Regions from separate parts of the Paenibacillus sp. CMM36 genome, predicted to be linked through region 1. Evidence: predicted binding sites of a transcription regulator. Region 1 holds the regulator's gene; each other region holds the start of a gene.
The links. The regulator Rex, encoded in region 1, represses fermentation and respiration genes when NADH is low (regulators of the CRP and FNR family bind a similar motif). The targets are predictions, from matches to a motif close to TTGTGAAATATTTCACAA.
Positions count from the first base shown of each region.

Region 2: ACWA2B_RS18950 (phosphoketolase family protein) is a predicted target of Rex. The motif match lies at 1,713-1,730, and genes of this name have one in related genera.
Region 3: lpdD (prenylated flavin chaperone LpdD) is a predicted target of Rex. The motif match lies at 1,727-1,744, and genes of this name have one in related genera.

Region 1 is NZ_JBSEDY010000004.1:349,082-352,523, reverse strand. It holds gene dinG (ATP-dependent DNA helicase DinG) at 1-1,298, shown strand, start outside; gene ACWA2B_RS11665 (redox-sensing transcriptional repressor Rex) at 1,342-1,995, shown strand; gene ACWA2B_RS11660 (amidohydrolase) at 1,982-3,283, shown strand; gene ACWA2B_RS11655 (cell wall elongation regulator TseB-like domain-containing protein) at 3,321-3,442, shown strand, end outside.
Region 2 is NZ_JBSEDY010000010.1:44,623-48,064, reverse strand. It holds gene ACWA2B_RS18950 (phosphoketolase family protein) at 1-1,594, opposite strand, end outside; gene ACWA2B_RS18945 (GntR family transcriptional regulator) at 1,889-2,611, opposite strand; gene ACWA2B_RS18940 (glycosyltransferase) at 2,964-3,442, shown strand, end outside.
Region 3 is NZ_JBSEDY010000007.1:219,524-222,965, reverse strand. It holds gene ACWA2B_RS16070 (hypothetical protein) at 1-64, opposite strand, end outside; gene ACWA2B_RS16065 (DUF4190 domain-containing protein) at 158-529, opposite strand; gene ACWA2B_RS16060 (hypothetical protein) at 753-1,340, shown strand; gene lpdD (prenylated flavin chaperone LpdD) at 1,352-1,699, opposite strand; gene ACWA2B_RS16050 (S8 family serine peptidase) at 1,880-3,442, opposite strand, start outside.

The DNA.
Region 1 (3,442 bases):
ATTGGGCCTCAACTATCGACCAGCTGTATCCGCTCGTGTTAGAGGTGAAGGAAACTTGGGACCTGCTAAGCGACAAGCTGTTTGGCATGTTGCCGGAGCGAAGTGATGCGACACCGGGTGAAACAGGACAGTTTTCTTCCCGTCTCAAACCTTCGGCCAAGCCTGCAAAGTGGGATCAGGCGGGAGCTTTGGAAAATCAGCTATATGTAACGATGAGCGAAATTTTGCGCAAGGGCGACAAGCTGATGCTGGACGTCAAGGAAGAACATGACGATTATGCGGCGGATAGCCTTATTACAGATATCACGGGTCTGCTCAAGGATTTGGCGGGGATTCGAGAAAATTTGCGCTTTTTTATCCGACTCGATGATGAAACAACCGTATACTGGCTCGAGGCAAGCGGGCAATTCCGTAGTAAATCATTGCAATTTTATGCGGTACCCGTCGATGTGAGCCGCCAGTTGAAAGAAATGTTTTTTGACAAAAAAAGAAGCATTATTCTGACTTCTGCTACCTTGTCGGTAGATAAGTCGTTTCAGTACATGATCGATCAGCTCGGCTTACAGGAGGCCGCAGATCAAGAGCGGCTGATGACTTCGCAGCTCCCGTCACCCTTTAATTACAGGGATCAGGTGTTGCTGGTTATTCCACGGGATTTCCCAAGTGTGAAGGGCAGTGTAGGAGATGCGCATTTTGTAGATATGCTCGTTAGCTCTCTAGGAGCGACTGCTCAGGCGACACGTGGGAGAATGCTCGTTCTGTTTACGTCCTATCGGATGCTCCGGCAAGTGTATGAGCCGCTCAAAGAGGCCTTAGCATCCAGCGAAATTACTGTGCTGGGACAAGGTGTGGACAGTGGAAGTCGCAGCAAGCTAACCCGCCGGTTTCAGGAAGCGAAAGCTTCTGTATTGCTGGGGACCAGCAGTTTCTGGGAAGGCGTCGATATTCCGGGGAAGGCTCTGACTTGTCTAGCCATTGTTCGCTTGCCGTTTCAACCGCCGAATCACCCGCTGCTGGAGGCAAAAAGCGAACTGCTCCAGCAGCAGAAGAAGAATCCATTTATGAAGCTGTCTGTACCGCAAGCGGTCATTCGCTTCAAACAGGGATTTGGTCGGTTGGTACGTACAGCGAACGACCACGGGGTCGTTATCGTTTATGATACGCGTGTGATTGAATCCTATTACGGAAAGCACTTTTTGTACTCGTTACCGGGACCAAAAATGGAGCATATGCCATCGGAGCAAATGGTGCCCCGCATCGCCGAATGGCTCCAATCCGCCCCGGAGACAGAGGCATAACGGACGGACATAAGTATGTTCGTTACAATTAGGGGGAGCAAGTATGAAATCAGATAAAATTTCAGAGGCTGTCGTACGGAGGTTACCCGTATATTTACGTTATCTGAATGCACTGCACAAACGGGAGGTGGCTACGGTCTCTTCTCAAGAGCTGGGACAGAGGCTAGATTTGAACCCGGCCCAAATCCGTAAAGATCTTGCTTATTTTGGAGATTTTGGTCGGAAGGGTATCGGTTATGATGTTTCTTATCTCATTGAGAAAATACGCCATATCCTGAAAATCGACCAACAAATTAATGTAGTATTGGTCGGAGCGGGTAATCTGGGGCAAGCCCTTTCGAATTATAACGCTTATTTAAAAGACAATATGAAGATTGTGGCGGTATTTGATGCGTTTCCGGATAAGGTAGGAACCAAGATCAATACATTGGTCGTGCAACCGATGGATGAACTGGAAGCGACTGTGAAAGAAAAAAACATTCGAATCGGGATTATTACCGTACCTGATTTTGAAGCACAGCACGTGGCTGATAGGCTTATTGATAGCGGAATTGGAGCGATCCTGAACTTTGCACCGACTACTCTCAAGGCACCAGCCAACATTCGGATTCATGCCACAGACTTTACAACTGATTTGCTTAGCCTCGCTTATTATTTGGAGGACGGAAAGGAAGAAGCACAATATGACAGTGAATAAATGGATGATTAAAAACGGATCTTTTGCCGTAAATGGACCAGAAGCAGGGGTAGTCCATGGTTTTATGATTGTGGAGGATAGTCGTATTACTTATATTGGCGAAACCTTGCCTGCGGGTGAGGAAGAGACGGAAGCGATCGATGGTAAAGGGCTATTGTTTTTACCTGGTCTGATCAATACTCATGGTCATGCGGCGATGTCTCTACTGCGTGGGCATGGAGATGATTTGGCACTTCAAGTATGGCTTCAGGAAAAAATGTGGCCTATGGAAGCCAAGTTTACATCTACAGACGTGTACTGGGGTACGTCCTTGTCTGTGCTGGAAATGCTGAAAGGTGGAACAACAACCTTCCTCGATATGTACGATCATATGGATGAGGTGGCTCGTGTGGCTGAAGAGTCAGGTATTCGTGCAAGTCTGATGCGTGGAGCAATTGGACTATGTTCGGAGGAAGAACAGCGAATCAAGCTGGCAGAGGCCGTGACTTTTGCGCGTAACTGGCACGGTAAAGCAGACGGCCGTATTACAACGATGATGTCACCGCATGCGCCATATACATGTCCACCTGCGTTTATTGAAAAATTCGTACAAGCTGCGCATGATCTGGACTTGCCACTGCATACGCACATGTCTGAGACGATCGCCGAAGTAGAGCAAAACGTACGCGACTACGGTTTGCGTCCGGTTGCACACTTGGATAAGCTTGGCTTTTTCTCCCGTCCTTCGCTTGTTGCCCATGGCGTTCATTTGAACGACGAAGAAATAGCTTTACTGGCAGAACGTGGTGTAGCGGTTTCCCACAATCCTGGCAGCAACTTGAAGCTGGCAAGTGGTGTGGCAAGAGTGCCTGAATTGCTGCGTGCAGGGGTTACGGTTTCTCTCGGAACGGATGGTCCTGCCAGCAATAATAACCTGGATATGTTCGAGGAAATGCGTCTGGCAGCACTTATTCACAAGGGTGTATCCGGTGACCCTACGGCAGTTCCTGCAAGTGAAGCGCTGCGTCTGGCAACAGAATACGGTGCAAAGTCGATTGGTTTAAAAGAAGTAGGAGCGTTGGCAGCAGGCAACAAGGCTGACTTTATCGCGTTGGATCTGAATCAGGCACATTTCTTGCCGCGTACAGATCTTATTTCCCATGCGGTATACTCTGCAAGCGCCAAGGACGTGGCTCATGTGTGGGTAGACGGTCGTCAGGTTGTGAAAAACGGCGAATGCCTGACTATGGACGAGGAACGTATCAAACATGAGGCACAAGCCGCCTTTGAAGGGCTGCTGTCGCGCTAATTCAGGTGTCACATCCCCTTAGAGAGGAAGCACGGGTTTGAAAAATAAGAAAAAATGGATAGCGGTCGCCATTTTGGCCGTGATACTGATCCTGGTCAGCATTTTCTGGTATTATTCCTATGTTACTCAAGACCAGGTGGCTGAGAAAAATGCCGCTAT
Region 2 (3,442 bases), on a different contig from region 1:
CTGTTGAAGTTGCTACGACATTCAATGATGGGATATCTGCACGCCATCCTTGATCCGTTGCTTTACGCAGCCACTTAAAGTGCTGGGTGATCATCGAGTCAACCACGCGCAGGAAGGCTTCGTAACTTGCAAAGAAACCATGACGACCTGTTAACACATAACCTTCCAGCAGTCCTTCAGCTTGGTGTTCGGATAATTGAGAATCAATTACACGACCATAGGATGATAAGAATTCATCATTAGGTTCAATAATTTGGTCCATCCATTGGCGTTTGGTTACTTCAAAAACAGGAGCCAAGCGATTAGACATTGTTTCATCCGGTCCGAAGATTCTGAAATTACGATTTTGTTCATTTAAGACAACCACATCTTTAACGTATTTCCCTAAAACCGACATATCTTGCGCAATCACTTTACCAGGTACGGAATTATCCAGCGCATAGTTACGGAAATCCGGCAATTTCAAGTCTTTAATGAGGTTCCCCGCATTCGCAACAGGGTTCATTCCCATACGTTTATCGCCTGTGGGCAGAATTTCAGCAAGCTCAGAGTTTAAACGACCGTTTTCGTCGAACAATTCCTCTGGTCTGTAGCTATTCAACCATTCTAACAAAGCAGGTGCGTGCTGCATATTTTTTTGATCAACCGGAATTGGAACCTGATGGGCACGGAATGAATTTGTATTCGGCACGTTGTCCCATTCCTTTGGACCCGTCCAGCCTTTAGGTGAACGGAATACAATCATCGGCCACGCTGGACGAGTAAGATCATTATTTTCACGCGCATTCTTTTGAATAGCTTCAATTTTCTCGATGGCCGTATCCAATACTTTCGCCATTTCTGGATGCATGTGATCCGGATTTTCACCTTCAACAAAGAATGGCTCCCAGCCCAAACCTTTAAAGTATGAGGTCAATTCTTCTTTCGATTGACGAGACATAATCGTTGGGTTACTAATCTTAAAGCCATTCAAGTGCAAGATTGGCAGCACTGCACCATCCGTGATCGGGTTGATAAATCTGTTAGAGAACCACGAAGCGGCTAATGGACCCGTTTCAGCTTCGCCATCACCAATAACAACAGCCGAAATCAGATCAGGATTATCCAGAATGGCACCTACACCATGAGAAAGGGAGTAGCCTAATTCTCCACCTTCATGGATAGATCCAGGTGTTTCAGGAGCAGCATGTGAAGCAATACCGCCAGGGAAAGAGAATTGTTTGAACAATTTCTTCATACCTGGGATATCTTGCGTAATTTGCGGATAGATTTCGGTGTAACTTCCATCCAGATATGAATTTGAAACCATAACCTGACCGCCGTGACCAGGGCCCTCAATGTAAAGCATGTTCAAATCATATTTATTAATAACACGATTTAGATGTGCATAAATAAAGTTTTGTCCTGGAATTGTGCCCCAGTGTCCAATAGGCTTAACCTTCACATCTGAATCTTTTAAAGGCTCTCTCAACAAAGGATTATCTTTTAAATAAAGCTGACCTACCGAAATGTAGTTCGTTGCACGCCAATATGCATCAAGTTTTTCTAAATATGTTTTAGATGAATAATCTGCTAACACGGGTGATAATGACATGGTGTCCACTCCCTAAGTAGTATTGTTTGTAATTTATTTCCGGAAATTTCATCTACATGTACATCATAACGCCGCGCCGATTAAATTCAACCTTTTTCACAAGTGATACGGTCCAATTTTGTGAAATTTTGAACATACTATGAAATATAAATTAAAAAGACAGTAAAAAAGCTCTTACATTAAAATATATAGAAGTATAAACCAATAAAATTTGTAATAAACGTTGCAATCGCAGGCTCCAATCCTTTTCTCAAAATTATAAAAAAAAGACCGGAGAATTCTCCAGTCTTATCATTAGTGAACCGATACAAAGGTATTAAATTTTAAATATTTGTAATGAAATCGCATATGAGAAAACTCAAATGGCGTACCGTTATCTAAAAAGAACACACCTTCCATAATACCTACAGGCTCATTTTCATTTAAATGTAGCAGCTTTTGATCATTCTCTTGAGACGGTTCTGCAAAAATGGATAAAAAAGATTTGGTGACGGCCAAGTTCCGCGAGTCCTCCAAATAATTAAAAATGGACCCCTCGATAATTGTCTGATTTAAATTCTGGACAATTTTAATGGGAATATAGCCCGTTTCAATCATAAAAGGATCATCATCAAACAAACGTAAGCGGACAATTTTGTATACAAAATCATGAGTCTCCAAGAACAAATCGCGCTGTAATTCTTCTGTTGGCGGAATGACCTCAAAACTCAGTACTTTGATTTTTGGCTTTTTACCATGCATTTGAAAATTATCAGTGACTCCTAGATTAGAGCCTTCGTAGTTAAAGATAGATTCATTTCTTATGTATAATGGATTAATAAATGTCCCGGAACCTTGTTTTTTAAAAATAATTCCGACATTCTCCATTTTAGTCAGAGCACGTTTAATTGAACTACGACTAACCTGGTAAGTCTCACTAAGACTACGTTCATCTGGCAATCTCATATCTGCAAACTTTCCAGCAAAGATTTTCATCTTGAGATCGTCAATAATTTGCTTATAGACAAATTGTGTCATATAGTACTCCTCTTTCAGGTCTTCTATAACTCCATATAGTTTACCATAACTTGCCCATTTCATCTCATGTTTGTTTCTGTATGCTGAGTGGGCTTTCAGCGGATAGGAAACGCCCGCGCTTTTACTTTACATCTCTATGCATAATACCATGATTATACATACATAACACCACTGAACGTACCTGCAAATTAGCAGAAAATACAGAACTCCCACCTTAACTTCCGCGATAAGACCAAGCCTGTTTCGAACCTTGAGGGATGTTTGACTAGACCAGGCTAAAATCCTTGAATACATTGTTATTATTTATCTTGTTCATACGTTCACTAATAAAAATGGTGGGGGGGAGATCATATTGGCTATCCGCTACAGCGTCATCATTCCAACCTATAATCGAGTCCAGCAATTGTTGCTTACACTCGCTTCATTTGAGACACAAACCTATCCAAAGCAACTATTCGAAGTCATTGTAGCTGATGACGGTTCTACAGACGGAACGAGAGAAATGGTCGAAGACTTCAAAGCATCCTATCCTCTTATCTATGTGTCACATCAGGAACAACGCGGTCGATCTGCCGTTCGAAATTTGGGACTGCGCCGTGCAAGAGGGCTATACATCATCTTCTGCGACGCTGACTTTGTAGTATTACCGGAATTTATTAGGATCGTGAGCCGTTATCACCGTAAATATCCCAAGTCCGTGCTTTCAGGCATTCCTCACTCGTGGGACGATGCTTTTACCCATTATTACCCTGACTTTTCTCCTGAAGAAAAAGAACAATGTCGCAACATACTTACGCAGTCCAACTTATGGAATGCTGACTATGAAGCAGC
Region 3 (3,442 bases), on a different contig from region 1:
CCGCGCAATAGATTCCAGCGCGTTTTGCCTTGCTTAGCGCTTTTTGTGTTTGAGTACGTGCCATACGGCTTCACTCTCCTTCATTGGACTCCTTTTATCATAGCATCCAATAGTCAAATCGTGAATGGTTTGTCTGACTCAAGCATTCTTCAATTCATTAAATGTCTGAAAAAATATCCGGATCGCCACTGGAGGCCGCTACAATAAAAACAATAACTATAAAAATGATGATCAGTGTATAAATCAGTGTACCGATAATACTACATACCAGTCCAGCAATGGCCATACCTCTGCCTTGCTCGCCATGACGGTTAATTTCCTTCAGGGAAAGACTGGACAAAATAATACCCACAATTCCGATAATCAACCCGATATAGGGAATGACAACAGATAAAATCCCGAGCACCATCGAGGCAACAGCTTTACTATTGGTAGGTGGAACTACTGGGGGCGGGTTAAATGGGGCGTTATAATCGTTCGTCTCCTGAAAAGGATCGGAAGATCGAGGCTCCTTGTACAAATCACTCATCTGTTAAATTCAACTCCAATACGAAAAATAGCAATTATATAAGTTCTAGGGTACCACAATCTTACAAATCAGGACAGTACTTATTTCGAATTTTTAAATTAGAACGTTAAAAAGAAGAAACATAGCGATATTAGCACTTTTTGAGGTAACTGGGCATACAGTATTTTACCTGTTACAGATCAATTGTGCTCCATGAGAGCATCCTGCCAAGGAGGTCGGAGCTATGCTATATCGTGCAACATCCCACAGAAAGCGCTCGCCTCACAAACGTTTAAATGCAAACACACTTAGGATAATATCCACTGCCATGCTGCCATTTTACAAAGCTATAGCAACTCGCCGTGCGTTTGCAGTTCAATGGTCACGAGCTGTCGTTCAGGCGAATTTGGATCGGATGAAATCCCTTCTCTGCTCAGTAGCTCCATTTGCCGCCAAACAAGGCTTAGGCACGAATGGCATCGGCTACTTTATTTCCTTTTTAGCTCAGCCACCGATGCTCTATTATACGAATGGAACAACGATTCCACCGGGGACTGTGCAGTTTACATTTGAGCCGAGAGTTCATCGCGCCATCGCAAAAGCCGTTTTTCCGCTGTATCGCGAATTAGCACGTAATCCATGTTTTGCTTCTGCCTTAGCCAAAGCGATCAACAGACAAGACCAGCGTGCAGTTCATGTCATGATCCGTAGTTTGATTCCATCCTCTGCGCTGAAATCCGTACAGATTGAGGACGATGGCTTTGCCTTGCTTTTTAAGTATCCCTTTAGTAAGTATCCCTATCGCAATCTGCTCTTTCGGGAGTTCACTTAAAAAGGTTGCTACTAGCGTGCTTGCTTGAGTTCTCCAATGAGCTCTTTTCCCAGTTGTATAGCCATATCTGTCAGCACTCGGATTTCGTCCTTGGATGCATGGTCCAAATGTGTCCCGCAGCAAATGGCAAAATTGCCCGCAAACTCTTTTCGTAAGCGAACTGCAATTTCTTCGGTAATATAAAACTCCTTGTGATTTTGCAATTGCACAGTTTGAATCGGCTCGAGTCTGGCCCCTGCTGTAATCGTTCCCAAATGGGGCTGATCACCGCCAGAAATGAGTACAACGATATCTTCCCCCATAAAATAGGCATCCAGTACAAGACGGATACGTCCGCTTTCTTTTTGCAAATGAATCATAGGATCCTCTCCTGCTAAAAAATATTATTGTGAAACGATTCACTTTATAGAGTTCTACTCATTGTATCGCTTCTTGAACAGTTCGACAATTTAAAAATGGCCCACAGCAGCCTATAAACCGTAGCTTGCTGTGGGCCTTCATTGTTATTCTAAAAGAAGCATTTCCCTTCCTGCTGGCTTTTAACGGATCGTGATCGTATGCACAGTCTTACCGCTTGCGCCATCATTATCCGTCACCGTTAGCTCTACGGTATACGTTCCAGCTGTGGTGAATTTATGTTTCACCTTGGAACCGACTGCCGTATCGCCATCGCCAAAATTCCAGCTGTAGCTGACGATTTCACCGTCTACATCACGGGAAGCTTTGGCGTTAAATTGTACATTTTTGTTCTTCTTAGCTGATTCATTAGCCTGAATAATGGCTACTGGCTTTTCATTGGATGTAGGTGGATTCGGATCAGGGTTCTGTCCTCCACCATTGGTTACATACAATCTTCCCGGCGCCTCCGTCTCCACTTCATTTCCCGCTGCATCCCTTACCCGGATCACGATGACTCCGCCTTCCAGGTTCAGAGAAGATGAAGTGAAATAAGTACCTTCATAGTGGCCTGACGAAGTCTCATTTAATGGAATATCGTTGCGGCCCAAAGTGGACAGGTTGAAAGGCAGCTCCACATGGAAGGACGCTTCCAAACCGGATGCACTGTCAAAGGATACTCGTACCGACTGTCCTGGAGTAATACGCACATCCTCAGCAGGACTAATGTTTTCAAGCTTCGGCAGAGCTGTATCGACATACACCGAGCGCGTAACAGTTGTTTCGTTTTCGGCAAGATCCTTGGCCGTCACTGTAATTTGATTTTCACCTTCGTTGATAAGCAACCGCTTGTTAAAGCTGCCGTCACTTCCAAATTCAGCGGGCTCACCATTAATCGTCAATTCGGTGAGGAACTCGTCATACACAGTACCGACTACACTGACTACACCCGCGTTTGTACGCGCCCCTTCATCAGGTGAAGTCAGGATCAGCCCCGGTTTAGTCTGATCGAGCGTCACAACTACCGGCTCGGAACGGTCCGTTACTTTGCCGTATACCGCTGCTTGAACACTTAGCGGATTAGCACCTGGCTGAAGATCGACCGACAGACTGAACTGACGATCCTTCACCTTCGTTGTGCCAGCCAGCTCCTTGCCGTTAAAGAGCTGAATATCGGCTCCTTCTGCCGGGGAAGTTCCTGTTACGGTAATCGTCTCTTCCTGCGTATAGGTAGCCTTCGTAGGAGTCGTAATCGTTGGAGCATTCACCGGATATCTGACGATAGCCCGGATCATGTAGTTCCCTTCCTCCTCAGGTGATTGGCTCCATGTGCCGCTTACACCTTGCCAGCTTCGAAGCGCATTGGGACTGCTTTCATCTGTAGCAAGACCCGGCGACTGTGTGCCTACAGCAGACTGTGTATATACGATGTAGAAGTCACCTTGAACCGTCACCGGCTCTGGGAGCTGCACCGTCGTCCATTGTGTCTCATCCCGTACGGCAGTCCCGTCGAATGGACCAGCCAACAATCGTCCAGGTGCTCCTGCCACACCGGAGGCGTCATAGACAGAATATTGGAATGCCGTTCCTCCCGGATTCGGGAAGGCAGAGTTCCAGAACAAAAGCGATGCTCCTGTCACTTGAGTCACTTCCGACTCAGGTGTCATTCTGACTGCCCATGAGTTGCCTGCCGCATTAAAGGCTCT